3 regions of the Carnobacterium sp. ISL-102 genome follow, and region 1 is predicted to be linked to each of the others. Evidence: predicted binding sites of a transcription regulator. Region 1 holds the regulator's gene; each other region holds the start of a gene.
What was found. Region 1 encodes LexA, which represses DNA repair genes until DNA is damaged. Its sites were predicted from a motif close to CNAACANNTGTTNG; they were not measured.
Positions count from the first base shown of each region.

Region 1 (6,152 bases):
AAAATCCTATCAATTGGGCGATGTTTCTGAAGAGGTTGAAAATTTAGAGAAAGTACTAGATGCATTAGACTATTCTACAGGCGCCATTGATGGATACTTCGATGAATCGACACAGGATGCTGTCCGACAATTTCAAACTGACAAAAATCTAACTATTGATGGTAAAGTAACAGGTGAGACGGCTACTCAACTGATCGAATCATTAAGAAAGCTGATCGATGAAAATGATACCCAATATGAAGCAGCGATAAAAGAGTTGCAATCAACTAAATCTAGTAAATAAGATAATAGGGATCAATAAACTAGAACTCCTAGAACTTACTAAGGAAGAGAGGTAGGAATTTTCTATCTCTCTTTCTTAGTAAATGTGGCCTTAAATAAATAGTTATTTTTAAAAATTTCTTGTATGATAGAATAAATAGATAGTTTGGAGCGAATAACATGGAAAAAAAGTCTTGGGAGGAGTTTTCTTGGGAATGGTTTAAAGCTCTAATATTAGCCGGATTGATTACTGTTTTATTGCGAAATTTCATCTTTATTCCCATGACTATTGAAGGTTCGTCTATGATACCGACATTTCAACAGAATGATCAAATTATTGTCAATACAATATTTGATGTAGAAAGATTTGATTTAGTTGTATTTTATGATTCATCAAACCGAACGCTTGTAAAAAGGGTCGTTGGTTTGCCGGGTGAAAAAATCCGATATGAAAATGATCAACTTTATATAAATGATGAAGAAATTGAGGAAGAATTTTTAGATAATAATTTAGTTAACAATGCTGGAGGTATTTGGACATCGGATTTTACTTTAGAAGAATTGACCGGTACTCAGGCGATATCAGAAGGTGAATATTTTGTGTTAGGCGACAATCGTAGATCAAGTAATGATAGCCGGTACTTTGGGAGTATTCCAGTAGATTCGATTATTGGAGAAACGTCTTTTATTTATTATCCCTTTGATCGCATGAAGACTGTCCAATAAATAAAGAAAGTGGGGAGAAACAATTGAGTAAAATTAATTTTTCTGATGGTCAAAATCAGCCAGAAACATCTTTTGAACCAAGAAAGTCACGTCATACTTCTCCAAGTCAAAAACGCAAAGAAAATAAAAGTCGTGGGAGTGAATTTTTAAGTACATTACTATATTTTGTAGTAGCATTGATTATTTTTCTACTCATTCGATATTTTTTATTTGCTCCAGTAAGTGTGGATGGTGAGTCTATGGTTCCTACTTTAGAAGATCGAGATCGGTTGATTTTAAATAAAATAGACTCTATAGATCGTTTTGATGTTGTTGTTTTTCCTGCTCCTGATGATCCTGAAAAACAATATATTAAACGAATCATAGGACTTCCAGGCGACACTATTCGTTATCAAGATGATGCTTTGTATATCAATGGAGAAAAAGTAGAGGAAGAGTATTTAAAAAGTTCCGTAAAAGAAATGTCTACTGGAGGCAACTTTACAGAAGACTTTTCACTAGCCTCTAAAACAGGTGAAGAAATGGTTCCTGAAGGCAGTTATTTCGTGATGGGCGATAACCGTCAAAATTCAAAGGATAGTCGCGTTTTTGGATTTGTAGATGCTACTACCGTCAGTGGAACAGCCATTCTTCGTATTTGGCCGCTTGAAGAATTTGGTACAATAGAAAACGATTAAAAGGAAATAAGAAAAAGACTATAAGCAAGCTGTTCTTTTTTTGTGTAAATAGAAAGGTGAAAAAATATGAATATTCAATGGTTTCCAGGACATATGGCAAAAGCGAGACGCCAAGTAACAGAAAAAATAAAACTAGTAGATATTGTGTTTGAACTCGTTGATGCAAGAATTCCGCTATCAAGCCGCAATCCAATATTAGATGAAATAATCGGAGAAAAACCTAGGGTCATTATTTTAAATAAAAGTGATTTAGCTGATCCTATTCAAACAAAAAAATGGGTAGCTTATTTTAATGAACAAGGAATAGCAGCAGTCCCTATTGTTGCGCAAGAAGGTAAGGGCATGAAACAACTTATGGAAAAAGCAAAAGAAATTTTGCAACCAAAATTTGATCGAAGAGCTGCTAAAGGAATTAAGCCTCGTGCAATTCGAGCAATGAGTATTGGGATCCCTAACGTTGGGAAATCAACCTTAATTAATCGCTTTATAAAGAAAAATGTTGCGATAACAGGTAATAAACCCGGAGTAACAAAAGCACAACAATGGTTAAAACTAGGCAAAGAATTGGAATTACTCGATACTCCAGGTATTCTTTGGCCAAAATTTGAAGACCCAGCAGTCGGAGAAAAATTAGCGTTGACAGGTGCAATCAAAGATACTATTTTGCAGATGGATGAAATTGCGATGTATGGAATAGGTATAATGAAGACTTATTATCCAGAAACATTTGCTAAACGATTCCTTTTAACTAAAGAAGAATTAGAATTAGGAACACCGGAACTGCTAATGCTGATCAGTGAACGAAGAGGTTTTCGAGAGGACTACAGCCGTGCAGCAGAAATGTTGATCTATGAAATTAGAAGTGGTAAAGCAGGACGATTCACGCTAGATATTGCTCCGGTTTCTTTACCTAAAGAATAGGAGAACGAGAGTGGAAAAACCAATAACTATTACGGCAATAAAAGATCTTTTGACATCAATTACAAACCCAGCTGATGAACGATTGGTCCAGATCAAAAATGATTCACGTAAAGGTGTTATAAATGCTTATAAGGCTTGGGAAAATAGGTTGAAAAAGCAGCAATCGATTCTTGAAAAACAACAAGAGATGCTTCAAATCGAGCACTATTTTTGGGGAAATGGAACACAATATATTGCTGGAATCGATGAAGTAGGAAGAGGGCCATTAGCTGGACCTGTTGTGGCAGCTGCTGTTATATTACCGATTGATTTTGCTGTGTTAGGGATCAATGATTCTAAGCAATTATCTAGTGCAAAACGAGAATCATTATTCGACCAAATCCAAGAATCAGCGATAGCTATTGGTGTTGGGATAAAAGACCATCAAGTGGTTGATGAAGTAAATATATACCAGGCAACTAAATTAGCAATGATCGAGGCTGTACAACAATTACCTAAACAGCCAGAACAACTGTTGATCGATGCCATGCATTTGCCTGTTAGTATACCCCAAGAAAGTTTTATTAAAGGAGACGCCAAAAGTTTGTCTATTGCTGCAGCCAGTATTATTGCTAAAGTAACAAGAGATAGAATGATGGCTGACTATGATGAGTTATATCCTGGATACGGTTTTTCTGAGAATGCTGGTTATGGAACTAAAGTTCATTTAGAAGGTTTACAAAAACATGGCGCATGCCCAATTCATAGGAAAACATTCGCCCCTGTAAAAAATATATTGAAGTAAATAAAACTTTTAAAGTTACCAAGAATATAAACAAAAAACGAATGAATAGGAGTTTGCTCCTGTCCATTCGTTTTTTATTATTGGATATGGCTACGATATAGGCCAATGACTTTGCCTAAAATAATAACCTCATTAAGTAGGATAGGGCTCATTGTGTCATTTTCAGGTTGTAGTCGATAATGATCTTCTTCTTTGTAAAATCTTTTACAAGTCGCTTCATCGTCAACAGTCATAGCTATGACAATATCGCCATTATTAGCAGTGCCTTGTTTACGAATGATCACCTCATCACCATCAAAAATACCTGCGTTGATCATGCTTTCTCCTCGAATAGTCAACATAAACAATGATTCATTTTCAAATTGTAAGTTTGGAGGAAGAGGGAAATAATCTGTTGCTTCCTCTACCGCTAATATAGGTTCGCCAGCTGTTACAGTTCCCAATAAAGGAATTTTATCTAACGCAATGCCCAATTTAGTTAAACCTGATGCTGTTAATTCAATTGCTCGCGGTTTACTAGGATCCCGTTGGATATAACCATTTTTTTCTAAGCGGGAAAGATGGCCATGAACTGTTGAGGTAGAAGATAATGAGACAGCCGTTCCGATTTCTCTAACAGTTGGAGGATAACCTTTTAATTTAACTTGATTATATATATATTGCAAGACTTCAACTTGTCTTGATTCCGGATTTTTACCCATGATAGATACAAACACCTCGTTTCTTTTTTTATCATTTTAAGATTACCATATATGGCACAACAAATCAAACAAACGTTCGTAGATGAAGATGATAAAAGAATGTTTTTTTTTAAGAAGTTTGTTATAGTTGAACAAGAAAATAAAAATAATGTTGGAGTGATTAAATGTTGCCAAAAGAACAAATTGAAAGAATAAATGCTTTAGCTAATAAATCGAAAACAAAAGGCTTAACTATACAAGAACAAGTTGAACAAAAGAAATTGAGAGATGCTTACATTGAAGCCTTTAGGGGTGGAATGAAAAAAACAATTGAGGGTGTAAAAATAGTCGATGAAGAAGGTACTGATGTAACTCCGGAAAAATTGAAAGAAATACAAAAAAATAAAGGCCTACATGGGAGATAAAAAAGTTGTTCGTCAGTGTGGTGAGCAACAAATTATCCCAATTAGTACCATTCGCTCCGTGAAAGCGTTGCACTTGGAGTGAAATAATAGTAAACTAATAGGGTACTATAAGATAGTTCAAATTGAAAGGATGATTTTTTTGTTTGATAACGTAGACCAATTAGCAGTAAATACAATAAGAACACTAAGTATGGATGGCATACAAAAAGCCAACTCCGGACACCCAGGTTTACCTATGGGAGCTGCTCCAATGGCTTACACATTGTGGACAAAACAATTAAAAGTGAATCCAAAAAGCTCAAAATGGTTCGATCGTGACCGTTTTGTATTATCAGCTGGACATGGTTCAATGTTATTATACAGCTTGTTACACTTAGCTGGATATGACGTTAAAATAGATGATTTAAAACAATTTCGTCAATGGAACAGTAAAACACCTGGACATCCAGAAGTTAATCATACTGATGGAGTAGAAGCGACAACTGGCCCCTTAGGACAAGGAATCGCAAATGCTGTAGGTATGGCTATGGCAGAAGCTCATTTAGCTGCTACTTATAATAAAAAGGGACACTCAATTGTTGATCACCATACATATGCTTTGTGTGGAGATGGCGATTTAATGGAAGGTGTTTCAGCTGAAGCTGCTAGTTTAGCTGCTCATTTGGGACTTGGAAAATTGGTTGTTCTGTATGATTCAAATGACATCTCTTTAGATGGACCAACATCTAAATCCTTCACTGAAAATGTAGGAAAACGTTTTGAAGCTTATGGTTGGCAACATATTCTTGTAAAAGATGGCAATGATCTAGATGAGATCAACACAGCCATTGAAGCTGCAAAAACTGAAACAGAAAAACCTACTTTGATCGAAGTTAAAACTATTATTGGATTTGGTGCTCCTAATGCGGGAACACATAAAGTTCATGGTGCACCACTTGGAGCAGAAGGAATTGAAGCTGCTAAAAAAGCATACGGATGGGAAGGCGAAGATTTCTTTGTTCCTACTGAAGTAGCTGACCGTTTTAAAGAAACAATGATTGAAAAAGGCGCTAAAGCTGAAGAAGAATGGAAAGCAGCGTTTGAAGCTTACCGTACTGATTATCCAGCACTAGCAGAACAATTTGAATTAGCTTTAAGCAATGAATTACCAGCTGATTGGGATGCTGAATTACCATCTTATGATGTTGAAGATAATGCATTAGCTTCTCGTGTTACAGGTAGCCAAGCGTTGAATGCTATCGCTAAAAAAGTTCCCTATTTCTGGGGCGGATCTGCCGATTTATCTTCATCTAATAATACAATGATAGCAGACGTTAAAGATTTTAAAGCTGGCCAATATGAGGGGAGAAATATTTGGTATGGTGTTCGCGAATTTGGTATGACAGCTGCTATGAACGGAATCGTCTTGCATGGTGGTACTAGAACTTATGCTGGGACATTCTTCGTATTTACTGATTACCTGCGTGCTGCCGTTCGTTTAGCAGCTATTTCTAACTTGCCTGCAACCTATGTGTTCACACATGATTCAGTTGCAGTTGGGGAAGATGGTCCTACTCATGAACCAGTTGAACAATTATCTAGTTTACGTGGTATGCCTAACCTATCGATCATCCGTCCAGCAGATGGAAATGAAGTTGTCGCTGCTTGGGAATTAGCCGTAACATCAAATGATCACCCA
Region 1 covers NZ_JAGGRF010000003.1:208,704-214,855, reverse strand. The annotation lists gene J7E16_RS02620 (S41 family peptidase) at 1-283, shown strand, start outside; gene lepB (signal peptidase I) at 442-987, shown strand; gene lepB (signal peptidase I) at 1,011-1,664, shown strand; gene ylqF (ribosome biogenesis GTPase YlqF) at 1,731-2,585, shown strand; gene rnhB (ribonuclease HII) at 2,596-3,369, shown strand; gene lexA (transcriptional repressor LexA) at 3,447-4,070, opposite strand; gene J7E16_RS02590 (DUF896 family protein) at 4,235-4,474, shown strand; gene tkt (transketolase) at 4,605-6,152, shown strand, end outside.

Region 2 (6,152 bases), on a different contig from region 1:
CTTTGTACCAATCGTTTCCAGTGTCCGAATAGAAGTTGTCCCAACTGCAACTATTCTTCCACCATTATTTCGAACAGCAGTTAAAATAGCTGCTGATTCTTCTGTTAAACGATAAAATTCTGAATGCATTTCATGGTCTTCAAGCGAATCAACACTAACTGGTCTAAATGTACCTAATCCCACGTGTAACGTTAAGAAAACCAACTGTACACCTTTTGATTTGATCTGCTCTAATAATTCTTCAGTAAAATGCAACCCTGCTGTCGGTGCAGCTGCCGAACCATTTTCTTTTGCGTAAACCGTTTGGTATCGTTCGCCATCTTCTAATCTTTCTTTGATATAAGGTGGAAGTGGCATTTCACCTAATGACTCTAAAACTTCTAAAAAGATACCTTCATAAGAAAAATCAACGATTCTTCCGCCATGATTTAACTCTTCTGTTACTGTAGCTTTCAGTCTTCCATCTCCAAAAGAAATAACGGTCCCTACAGTTGCTTTCTTAGCTGGTTTAACAAGTGTTTCCCATTGATCATTTTTTGTATTTTTTAATAATAATAGTTCAATATGTGCACCAGTTTCTGGTTTTATGCCATGCAAACGTGCAGGCAACACGCGTGTATCATTCATGACTAATGCGTCACCTTTGTTCAATTCATCAAGGATGTCCGTAAAGTACTTATCTTCTACTTTACCCATTTCTTTGTCTAAAATTAATAGTTTTGAACTTGATCGATTTGCTAAAGGGGTCTGAGCGATTAATTCTTCTGGTAAATTAAAATCAAAATCTTTTGTCGTTAACATAATCATACTCCTAATCTGTATAAGTAATTGGGTAACCCAAGTGAGCATAGCCTAAACGGGTTACGATTCTTCCACGTGGTGTGCGTTGAAGAAAGCCTGCCTGCAGTAAAAAAGGCTCAACCATATCTTCAATCGTTTCAACTTCTTCTCCAATATTAGCTGCAATCGTAGACAGCCCAACCGGTCCGCCATTATAGTTTTCAATCATCGTTTTCAATAGTTTTTGATCAACGAAATCGAGTCCTTCTTGATCGATTCGCAGCATAGCTAATGCCTCATCTGCTATTTCTTTTTTTATCACACCATTAGATCTTACTTGTGCATAATCTCTTACACGCTTTAATAGACGATTTGCTACACGAGGCGTTCCCCTAGAGCGTCTAGCTATTTCGATTGCTCCTGATTCGATTATTTCAGTATTAAATATATCAGCTGAACGTAAAACAATATCGCTCAATTCTTCTACCGTGTAATATTCCATATGCGATACGATCCCAAAACGATCTCGCAAAGGTGCTGATAAAAGTCCTGCTCTTGTAGTTGCACCCACTAGAGTAAATGGTGGTAAAGGAAAATGGACAGGATGTGCAGTTGGTCCTTGTCCCACGATGATATCCACAAAATAATCTTCCATAGCCGAGTACAACATCTCTTCAATAAGTCTTGGCATCCGATGGATCTCATCGATAAAAAGGACATCTCCCGCTTCTAGTTCATTCAAAAGAGCAACTAAGTCTCCTGCTTTCTCGATTGCAGGGCCGCTAGTCGTTCGTATAGCTACATCCATTTCATTTGAAATAACCATTGCCATAGTTGTTTTTCCTAATCCAGGAGGGCCATAAAGCAAAACGTGATCTAAGGCTTCTTCGCGATTATTTGCTGCTTCTATATAAATCGACAATTCTTTTTTTACTTTTTCTTGGCCAATATATTCTTTTAAATAAAGCGGACGCAACGATTTTTCTAATGACATCTCTTCTGTCGTGCTGCTGTCGCCGGAAATGATTCGTTCTTCTGGATTCATTGTTTTCACCACTTTTCTCATTTACTTATCGGTTATTTCTTCATCAATAGTCGTAATGCTTCTCTTAAATAAGCATCTGTAGATTCTTTATTTAATTTACGGATTTGTGGTTCGATTTTTTTGATTTCTTTTACACTGTACCCTAGCGCTTCTAAAGCCTCGATTGCTTCAGTAACATGACTATAATTCGTTGGTAAAACCAATTCTTGTTGGTAATCGACCGTATTTTCTGATTGTGTATGGGTTAAATCAGCTAACTTCCCTTTCAAATCTAATACAATTTGTGAAGCAGTCTTTTTACCTACTCCTGGAAATTTAGTTAAGTAAGCTGCATCTTCATTTTCAATTGCTTGTACTAAACCTTGATGATCATCATTTGCCAAAATAGCCAATCCGCTTTTTGGACCTATTCCTGAAACACTAAGCAACTTTAAATACAATTGTTTTTCAGTGTAATCCTTGAAACCATATAACGTAATAGCATCTTCTCGAACAGCTTGATGGATATAAACTGTTACTTCTTCGTTTAATTTACTCGAAAAACGAAATGGATTAGCCATAAACAATTGATACCCTATTCCATTCGTTTCAAGGACGATATACGCAGGACTAACAAATGTTACTATCCCCTTAATGTATTCATACATATTATTTTCTCCATTCATTCACTCATTTTACTAGGCGGAAAAAGGCACACCTGTTCGCTTTTTAGTTTACCACATTTGTATAGAAAAAAGGAGTTGCCGCCAAAAAAAGCCTATGTAAAAAAATCATAAGCACTCTTTAGCTGCTTATGCAGCTAGAGAGTGCTTATAAAAATTAACAAAATAGATCAAACAAATAATTTACGGTAACTACCATAACCTTCTTCATCTAACTTATCAACAGGTACGAATCTTAATGCTGCCGAGTTAACACAGTAGCGTAGACCGCCTTTATCTTGAGGGCCATCTGTAAAAATATGTCCTAGATGAGAATTCGACTCTGAGCTTCGCACTTCAGTACGACGCATACCAAATTTAGTATCCACTTTTTCAATAACTTCTTTTTCTTCTATCGGTTTTGTAAAAGATGGCCAACCGCATCCTGCATCGTATTTATCGTTTGAAGAAAATAGCGGTTTTCCACTTACAACATCTACAAAAATGCCGTCTTCATAAAAATCGTCATACTCTCCTGTAAACGGACGTTCAGTAGCTTCATTTTGAGTTACTTCAAATTGAATATCTGTAAGTTTATCTTTCAATTCGTTTTTATCATAGCTATTCATGAAAATCCTCCTTTTTGTATCTAACTTACATTTTACACTTTTTAAGGAATCGCTACAATTTATTGAATTTATTTTAGGTAATTCAATGCGGATCTTGTATCCGTTTGAACATTTTCTCCATATCTTTATTGGTGAAATGGATCACTACCGGTCTTCCATGTGGGCAGTTATAAGGATTTTCCATCTTTTTAAGATCCTTTAGCAGTGCCCTAGCTTCCGCATCATTAAGGTAATGGTTTGCTTTGATCGACCCTTTGCAACTCATCATTATTGCCGTTGCTTCTCTAAATTTAGCAACGCTCACACTTCCATGATCCAACAGTAAATCGATCATCTCGCTTACAATCGTTTCTTCTTCGCCCTGATTAAACCATACCGGATGACTTCTCAACAAAAAACTATTTTGGCCAAACGGTTCTAAGAAAATACCAACCATTTCTAATGCATCGCTATTTTCTTTGATTTTAATGGCATCGCTATTCGGATAATCCAACATAATGGGTACCAATAAATCTTGTAAGTCGGTGCTGACCTCGCCAATTTTTTCCCGGAAATATTCGTATTTTATTCGTTCTTGAGCAGCATGCTGATCCAAAATATACAAGCCTTTTTCATTTTGAGCAAATAAATAAGTGCCGTGCATTTGACCAACGTATTCTAATGTTGGAAATTGATCAATGGATTCTTCAACTGTTGCTTGTTTCTTCATTAGTTTATCCGCTGCCTTTAAAGGGGACTCTTGATGGTAATCGATTAATTCACTAATTGTTTCATCATGAAACTCACTGATCTTATTTTTCTCCGACAGCTCTACAAGTGTATCTTCTTGCTCTTCTTGCAATAAAAAGGGTTCTTTTTCAATTTCATGATCCGTTCCACCTTCAAAAGAAAGAGACTGTTGCTTTGAATAATGGGATTCTGGTAATGGTTGAAAGTTTTCAGATTCTTTTTTTTCTTTTTCAGGAGTTCTTTCTTGCTGGAACCTAAATGTTGTTTGCTCATTCTCTTCCATGGGTAGATTTATTTTCTTTTTAAATGATAAATTTTCTAGTCCATCTGGAATCAATTGTTCCTTACTTAAACAGTCATGGATTGCTGATTCTATCAGTTGCATCAATTCTTTTTCCTTGCTGATCCGAACTTCTTGCTTTGTCGGATGAACATTTACATCTACTAGTAAAGGATCCATATCGATTTTAATAGCAACGATTGGATAACGTCCAACCATTAATTTAGATCGGTAACCTGAAATAATAGCTTTATTTAATAAATAATTTTTAATATAGCGTCCATTAATAATAATTGAAATATAATTCCGGCTGGCTCTCGTAAGTTCTGGTAATGAAATGAACCCAGATACTCTAAAATCCAAATCTTCTTTTTTTATTTCTCTCATTTTTTTGGCTGTAGCTACTCCATAAATTCCTGCAAGTGTTTGTTTTAAATCACCGTTACCAGCTGTTCTTAAAAGTTGATTGCCATCGCTAATTAAACGAAAAGCAATCTTCGGATGACTGATAGCCAATCGATTTATTATATCTGTTACATTCGATAGTTCTGCTTGTAGACTCTTTACATATTTCAAACGTGCAGGTGTATTAAAAAAAAGATTTTCAATAGTGATCTTACTGCCTTTTCTTGCTTCATTTGGTCTTTCTTCGATTATTTTTCCGCCTTTTAGAGAAAGATACGTCCCACGTTCTCCACCAGTTGACGTCTCTAAAACAACTTCTGAAACAGAAGCAATACTTGGTAAAGCTTCACCACGAAAACCTAGCGTACGGATCCGAAAAAGATCGTCTCGTGAATAAATTTTACTGGTTGCATGACGCTTAAATGCATTTTGAACCTCTTCTGGTTCAATACCCATTCCATTATCAATGATCTGTATTTTTTTTAATCCAGCTTCTTCGATAAGAATGTCAATCTGGCTGCTTTCTGCATCAATTGCATTTTCAATCAATTCTTTTACTACAGAAGCCGGGCGTTCAATTACTTCTCCAGCTGCAATTTGATTGGCTAATACATCTGAAAGTTCTAGGATTTTTGCCATCTATTCCATTCCTTTCCACTAACTAAGATCAATTCAATTTTTGTTGCCACTCATTAATGCAATTCATTGCTTCTAAAGGCGTCATCGTTAATAGATTCATTTTCCGAACCGCTTTAACAACTTCGGACTCAGAACCTTCAAGAAGCCCAAATAAAGAAAGTTGACCATCATCCATTGCTTTATTTTTTTCCTTTTGTGAAATCTTGCTTGGAATTTGAACTTCACTAATTGGATCTATTTGACCTATATGATTTAACACAATTTCTTCTTTTTGTTCCAGTTGTTCTAATATAACGGTTGCGCGTGACAATAATTCGTCTGGAAGGCCAGCCAGTTTAGCGACTTGTATCCCATAACTTTTATCAGCAGGACCAGGAAGCATTTTGTGTAAAAAAACTAACTCTCCCTCTTCTTCTACTGCACCAACATGGACATTCTTCAAACGAGGCAAACGTTCATCCAGAAGCGTTAATTCATGGTAATGGGTTGAAAATAACGTTTTCGCATGAACCTTTTCATGAATGTATTCAATGATTGCTTCCGCTAAAGCCATTCCATCATAGGTTGCTGTACCACGACCTATTTCATCAAATAAAATCAAACTATTTTTAGAAGCGTATCTTAGAGCCTCATTCGCCTCCATCATTTCGACCATAAACGTACTTTGTCCGGCAATCAAATCATCTGCTGCACCAATACGAGTAAATATTTGATCGAATATCGGTATTAATGCTTTATCAGCAGGGACAAAACAGCCCATCTGAGCCATAATAACCGTTAAAGCTAGTTGCCTCATATACGTACTTTTACCGGACATATTGGGTCCTGTGATAAGTAAAATCTCATTTTCTCGATTCATTTCAACACTGTTTGGTACATACGTCTGCTGACCTAGTACTTTTTCAACAACTGGATGCCGTCCTTCTATTAAGTCAATTTCTTGACTATTGGCTGCCATAACAGGACGAGTATAGTGGTATTTTTCACTTACTGTTGCAAAACTT
Region 2 covers NZ_JAGGRF010000002.1:97,895-104,046, forward strand. The annotation lists gene queA (tRNA preQ1(34) S-adenosylmethionine ribosyltransferase-isomerase QueA) at 1-801, opposite strand, end outside; gene ruvB (Holliday junction branch migration DNA helicase RuvB) at 812-1,825, opposite strand; gene ruvA (Holliday junction branch migration protein RuvA) at 1,858-2,472, opposite strand; gene msrB (peptide-methionine (R)-S-oxide reductase MsrB) at 2,658-3,095, opposite strand; gene mutL (DNA mismatch repair endonuclease MutL) at 3,178-5,148, opposite strand; gene mutS (DNA mismatch repair protein MutS) at 5,177-6,152, opposite strand, start outside.
Region 2: the regulator LexA is predicted to act here: its motif matches at 2,516-2,529, upstream of ruvA (Holliday junction branch migration protein RuvA).

Region 3 (6,152 bases), 130 kb from region 1:
CTGGTCCACGTGCGGGGCCGGTACTTCCAACAGAATACTGTGGAAAATTGTAATGATGGATAAATCGTTTGCTGTTTTCAACTCCAAGACCATCAATAATTTGATGTTCGCCTAATGGAGCTAGAGTTGCTATAGACAAGGCTTGCGTTTGTCCACGTGTGAACAAACCGGATCCATGTGCTCTTGGTAAAAGCCCAATTTCTGAAGCTAAAGAACGGATTTCATCGATTTTACGACCATCTGGTCTGATTTTATCGACTGTAATCAAACGGCGCACTTCATTTTTTTCCATGTCTTCAACAATTTGTTTTACTTCTTTATTGATCCGTTTAATTTCAGCATTTTCTTGATATTTATCTTCATAAAAAGCCTTTGCTTCGTCTTTAGTATCTTCAATATTTTCTTCACGAGCTAATTTTTCTTCTGTTTGGATAGCTGCTACCATCTTAGCTTGAAAAGCGTCATTTACTTCTTTTTCTAACTCTTCATCGATCTGCAACAATTGGATAACCATTTTTTCTTTCCCAACAACAGCTACAATTTCCTCTTGGAAAGCAACTAATTCTTGGATTGCTCTATGCCCAAACATCAAAGCACCTAACATATCTTCTTCAGAAACTTCAGCGGCTCCACTTTCAACCATATTAATGGCTTCTTTTGTGCCTGCAACAGTTAAATGAATGTCAGATAATGCTTCTTGCTCAACAGTTGGATTGATAATGTATTCTCCGTCTACGCGACCTACATCAACACTTGCAATAGGGCCATTAAACGGAATGTCAGAAATAGCAAGAGACAAAGAAGAACCAAACATTGCTGAAAAGGTTGGTGAACAATTGCGGTCTACTGACATGACTGTATTCGTGATTTGAACTTCATTACGAAATCCTTCTGCAAACATTGGACGAATTGGACGGTCAATTAATCGAGCCGTTAAAGTAGCATTTTCACTTGGACGCGCTTCTCTTTTAATGAACCCACCTGGGATTTTACCAATTGAATACATTTTTTCATCGTAATTTACAGTCAAAGGAAAGAAATCAACATCTTTCGCTTTTTTACTAGCTACTGCTGCAGTTAACACGACAGTATCGTCATAACGAATCAAAGTCGCTCCATTAGCTTGTTTTGCTAATTGCCCAACCTCAACTGTTAATGTACGTCCTGCCCATTCTTTAGTAAAAACTTGTTTCTCTGTCATTGTGTGCATTTCTCCTTTTTTTGAAGCTTTTATTCGTTTTTTCCAAACAGACTACTAAACAAATGTCAAAATTCAATTTCATTTAAATACTCACATTTGTATAGTAGGATGGACAACAAAATAAAAAGCTTTTTCTTTTACAAACAAAATGAAGCGAGATTCCTTAGAACCTCGCTTCTAAATAGACTACGAAAAATTAACGACGTAGACCTAATCTTTGAATCAATTCACGGTAACGAGTAATATCTTTATTGCGTAAGTACGCAAGCAAGTTACGACGGTGACCAATTTTTTTCATAAGTCCACGATAAGAATGGTGGTCTTTTTTGTGAACACGTGCATGTTCGTTTAAGTGGTTGATCTCAGCTGTTAATACAGCAACTTGTACTTCGGGAGAACCTGTGTCTCCTTCATGAATTGCGTATTCCTTGATGATCTCATTTTTGCGTTCTTTAGAAATTGACATTTCTAAACACCTCTTTCCTCAATTTTTCCTCTTACTGAGTAGACGTTGGTGATTCGTTTTACCAAGTAGAAGGTCTGTGCTTAATACACTCTTAAATTTTACTAGAATTTATAGTAAAATGCAAGTTTTTATTTGATAGATTATTTTATTTCAATTTATATTGAGCTGTTATTTCTAATACCATATCTCTCAAATTAGCCGCTTTTTCAAAGTTTAATTCTTTTGCAGCTAGTTTCATTTCTATTTCTAAACCGTCGATCACTTCTAATCGCTGTGCTCTAGTCATTTTAGCGATATTCTCGATACCTGATGCTCCGTCTTCTTTTCCTTTTATTACAGAGGTGATTGAAATCAAATCGCGAATATCTTTGATGATTGTTTTAGGAGTAATACCATATTTTTCGTTATACTCTTTTTGCGTTTCACGACGTCTTTCCGTTTCTGACATGGCTGCACGCATGGAGTCGGTAATTCGATCTGCATACATAATAACTCTCCCGTTTTCATTACGTGCAGCCCGTCCGATAGTCTGAACAAGTGCGCGTTCGCTTCTCAAGAATCCTTCTTTATCCGCGTCTAGAATAATAACCAATGATACTTCTGGTACGTCGATACCTTCACGCAGTAAGTTGATACCGATCAACACATCATATACGCCTAAACGTAGATTTCGAATGATTTCTGTTCGTTCAAGCGTTTTTATTTCACTGTGGAGATAAGCAACTTTGATTCCTACTTCTTTTAAGTAGTCCGTCAGATCTTCTGACATTTTTTTAGTTAAGGTCGTTATAAAGACACGCTCATTCTTTTCAGAACGCTCATTTATCTCATCAATTAAATCATCAATTTGCCCTTTGATTGGACGTACTTCTATGATTGGATCGAGCAATCCTGTTGGACGAATGATTTGTTCGATCACTTCTGGAGCTCTTTCCAATTCATATGGTCCCGGCGTTGCTGAAATGTACATAATTTGATTGACGTGTTTCTCAAACTCTTCCAAGCGAAGCGGTCTATTATCTAAGGCACTTGGTAGTCTGAACCCATATTCAATTAATTGCTCTTTTCTAGCTCTATCGCCATTGTACATTCCTCTAATTTGAGACATGGTGATATGAGACTCATCTATCACGATTAGAAAATCATCTGGAAAGAAATCAATTAGTGTATAAGGTGCTTCTCCAGGTTTACGACCATCCATGTGCCTAGAATAATTTTCAATACCTGAACAATAACCCATTTCTAATAGCATTTCCAAATCATAATTTGTCCGTTGCTCTAACCGTTGTGCTTCAATTAATTTATCTTCAGCACGAAGAACCTTTAATCGTTGTTCTAGTTCTTCTTGAATATTTTTAATAGCTGACCTTGTTTGTTCATCATTGGCTACAAAGTGAGTCGCTGGAAAGATAGGGACATGTTGAACATCAGCTTTAACTTCGCCTGTTAACACATCTACTTCTCTGATACGATCGATTTCATCACCAAAGAACTCTACACGTATCGCTTCGCTGTCACGCGATGCTAAGAATATTTCTACTACGTCTCCTCTAACACGGAATCGTCCACGCTGAAAATCGATATCATTGCGCTCAAATTGCATATCAACTAAGCGACGCAACATTTCATCTCGGTTCATTTCAGTACCTACACGTAAAGAAAGCACATGGTCTCGGTAATCTTTTGGATTGACCAAACCATAAATACACGAAACTGAAGCAACTACAATAACATCTCTTCTTTCTAATAAAGAACTTGTAGCAGAATGACGTAATTTATCTATCTCATCATTGACACTTGATTCTTTCTCAATAAAGGTATCACTTGAAGGAACATAGGCCTCTGGTTGATAGTAATCATAGTAACTAACAAAATATTCTACAGCATTATCGGGGAAAAACTCTTTGAATTCTCCATATAATTGACCTGCTAAAGTTTTGTTATGTGCAATAACTAAAGTTGGTCTATTTACTTCTTTGATTACATTTGAGACCGTAAATGTTTTCCCAGTTCCTGTGGCACCTAATAAAGTTTGTTCTTTCTCACCTTTTTCGAGACCGGCAATTAACTTTTTGATTGCTTCTGGCTGATCACCACTAGGCTGGTATTTAGAAACCAGTTCAAATTGGTCTTTTGGCATTTTACGTACCTCCTTGCTCTTCTATTAAATCTAAAACGCATCCTAACTAATGTAAAACACATCATTTTTAATTCTACCCTATTATCTTATCATTGAACATGTGTTCTTACAACTAATTAGCTAAAGGTTACATAAGTAATTGAAAAATTTATGTTAATTACTATCGGAAACTCGAGCAGCTTCTTCATTCAGTTAACGGATCGTGGTAGTACCCTAAATACTACAGCCTTTCTTTTGATGCTCGAAATACCCAAAATAAAAAAAGCAGTAAGGCCTGACTAATCAGGACCTTACTACTTTTTTTATGACTCTTTATAACAATGACCTCTTATTTAGCTAATTTAGCAGATAAACGAGATTTGTCACGGTTAGCTTTATTTTTATGAATCAATCCTTTAGATGCAGCCATGTCAATTGATTTGATTGCTTCTTTAAGTAATTGTTCAGAGTTTTCGTTACCTGCTTCAATAGCTTGAACGTATTTTTTTATAGCAGTACGCATTGAACTTTTTTGAACGTTGTTTTGTGCAGCTGATTTCTCAGAAGTACGAACACGTTTGATTGCAGCTTCGATGTTTGGCATTTGATTCACCCCACTTTCAATTATTTACAACTTAAAATAGTTTATTCCAGTTGTTTCAACAAACTCAATTATACATAAAGATATCTCTCAATGCAATAAAAATGTGTAAAGTTTTTTTACTTGATAGCTATAGCATCTTAAATTCCTATATCTATGTTCTTTTACTGACCTTTTTTTGAGCATACTGCAGAACAAATAGTTCAAACTGCATTTCTTTATCGCCTTTTCCTGTTTTCAAACGATACTCAGCATCAATTAATCCGTTATAAGCTTCAACTAGTGCGTATTCCTCGATTTTCCTCATCTGCTGAACAGCTAGTTTCACACGGTAAGGATGCGTTTTTAACTGTTTAGCAATATCTCCTTGCTGGTAGCCTTTTTTTTCTAAAATTTTAACTTGGATCAACAATCGAAATTGAGAAGTCATGATTGCATTTATTTTTATTGGGTCTTCTTTTTGCAACAACAGGTCTTGATATAAGTTAAGCGCTTGTCCTACATTTTTTTTCAAGACATATTCATTTAACGCAAAAATATTTTGTTCTAGCGATTTAGCTACTAATTCTTGAACAGCTTCTTTTGTAATAAATTTAGTGTCCTGTGCATAAAGAAAAAGTTTCGGTAACTCTCCCATCGCTACCGATAATTTAGCATCCGTTAATTGAATAAATAATTCAAACGCTTCTGGAGAATAACGGTACTCTTCATTTGCAATCGTATCCTTGAGATATTTGCGCATCTCTTTTTCTGACAAGGCATTAACTTCGAGTATTGTGGCTGTTTTTTTTAGTAATTTAGTTATTTTTTTACGCTCATCTAATTTTTCATATGGAGCAAAGAATACAAGTGTGGTTGACTCAGAAGGATGAGTTAAGTAATTCTCTAACCATTTCAAATCATGCTCTAACTTTGATTTTGTTTTTTCCCCTGTTAAGAAAAAAGGTCTATCCACGAAGACAACGCGACGTTCGCCAAAAAATGGAATAGATTCTGCATCTTCTAAGGCTGTGCCGATAGATATTTCTTCCATATCGTATGCACCATAGTTCAGTTCTATTTCTTCTGTGTTTAATAAAGAATCAAGTAGCGTTTTCCTAGCTACATTTGCTAAGTACGACTCTGTTCCTAGTACCACATAAATACGGGCAATAGTCCCGTTTTTTATCTTTGCTAATTCTGATACAAAGTTCACTCTGTTCCACCGCTTTCTTGTATTCTCTCTATGGTACAAAGCATTAAATTATTTTGCAAGACTATTAATGAATTATTTTAGAATCGTTTGAAAATCTTTTTCTATCATACCACTTAAACGATTTGAATACGTATACCTAAAACTGCCCTGTAAGTCTGTTCGGTAAACAATCGTATTCAAATCAGCCATTCGTTCTAATACCTCGCCATTAGGGTGATTGTAGCGGTTGTTTAATCCGCATGAAATTAATGCTATTTTGGGTTTCATTTGTTGGATAAATTGCTCGCTAGTCGATGTTTGGCTTCCATGGTGTGCAACCTTTAGAATATCTACCCTTAAGTTGGGATAGAAAGCTGCTAATTCTGCTTCTCCTGCTTCTTCAATGTCTCCAGTAAACAACCAATAGTAGCTTCCTATTTCTCCATACAGCACTAATGAATCATTGTTTCCGCCTTCTCCAGCTTTTACTGGCCATAATACTGCTAAAGATGGACCAAAAAGTTGCTTTTTCGTATTTTCAGCCGTAATTGCCCTTAGTTGTGTTTCATTTCTTTCTAACGTTTGTGCTAC
Region 3 covers NZ_JAGGRF010000003.1:337,178-343,329, forward strand. The annotation lists gene pnp (polyribonucleotide nucleotidyltransferase) at 1-1,201, opposite strand, end outside; gene rpsO (30S ribosomal protein S15) at 1,398-1,667, opposite strand; gene uvrB (excinuclease ABC subunit UvrB) at 1,813-3,807, opposite strand; gene rpsT (30S ribosomal protein S20) at 4,136-4,390, opposite strand; gene holA (DNA polymerase III subunit delta) at 4,542-5,582, opposite strand; gene J7E16_RS03235 (DNA internalization-related competence protein ComEC/Rec2) at 5,655-6,152, opposite strand, start outside.
Region 3: the regulator LexA is predicted to act here: its motif matches at 3,901-3,914, upstream of uvrB (excinuclease ABC subunit UvrB).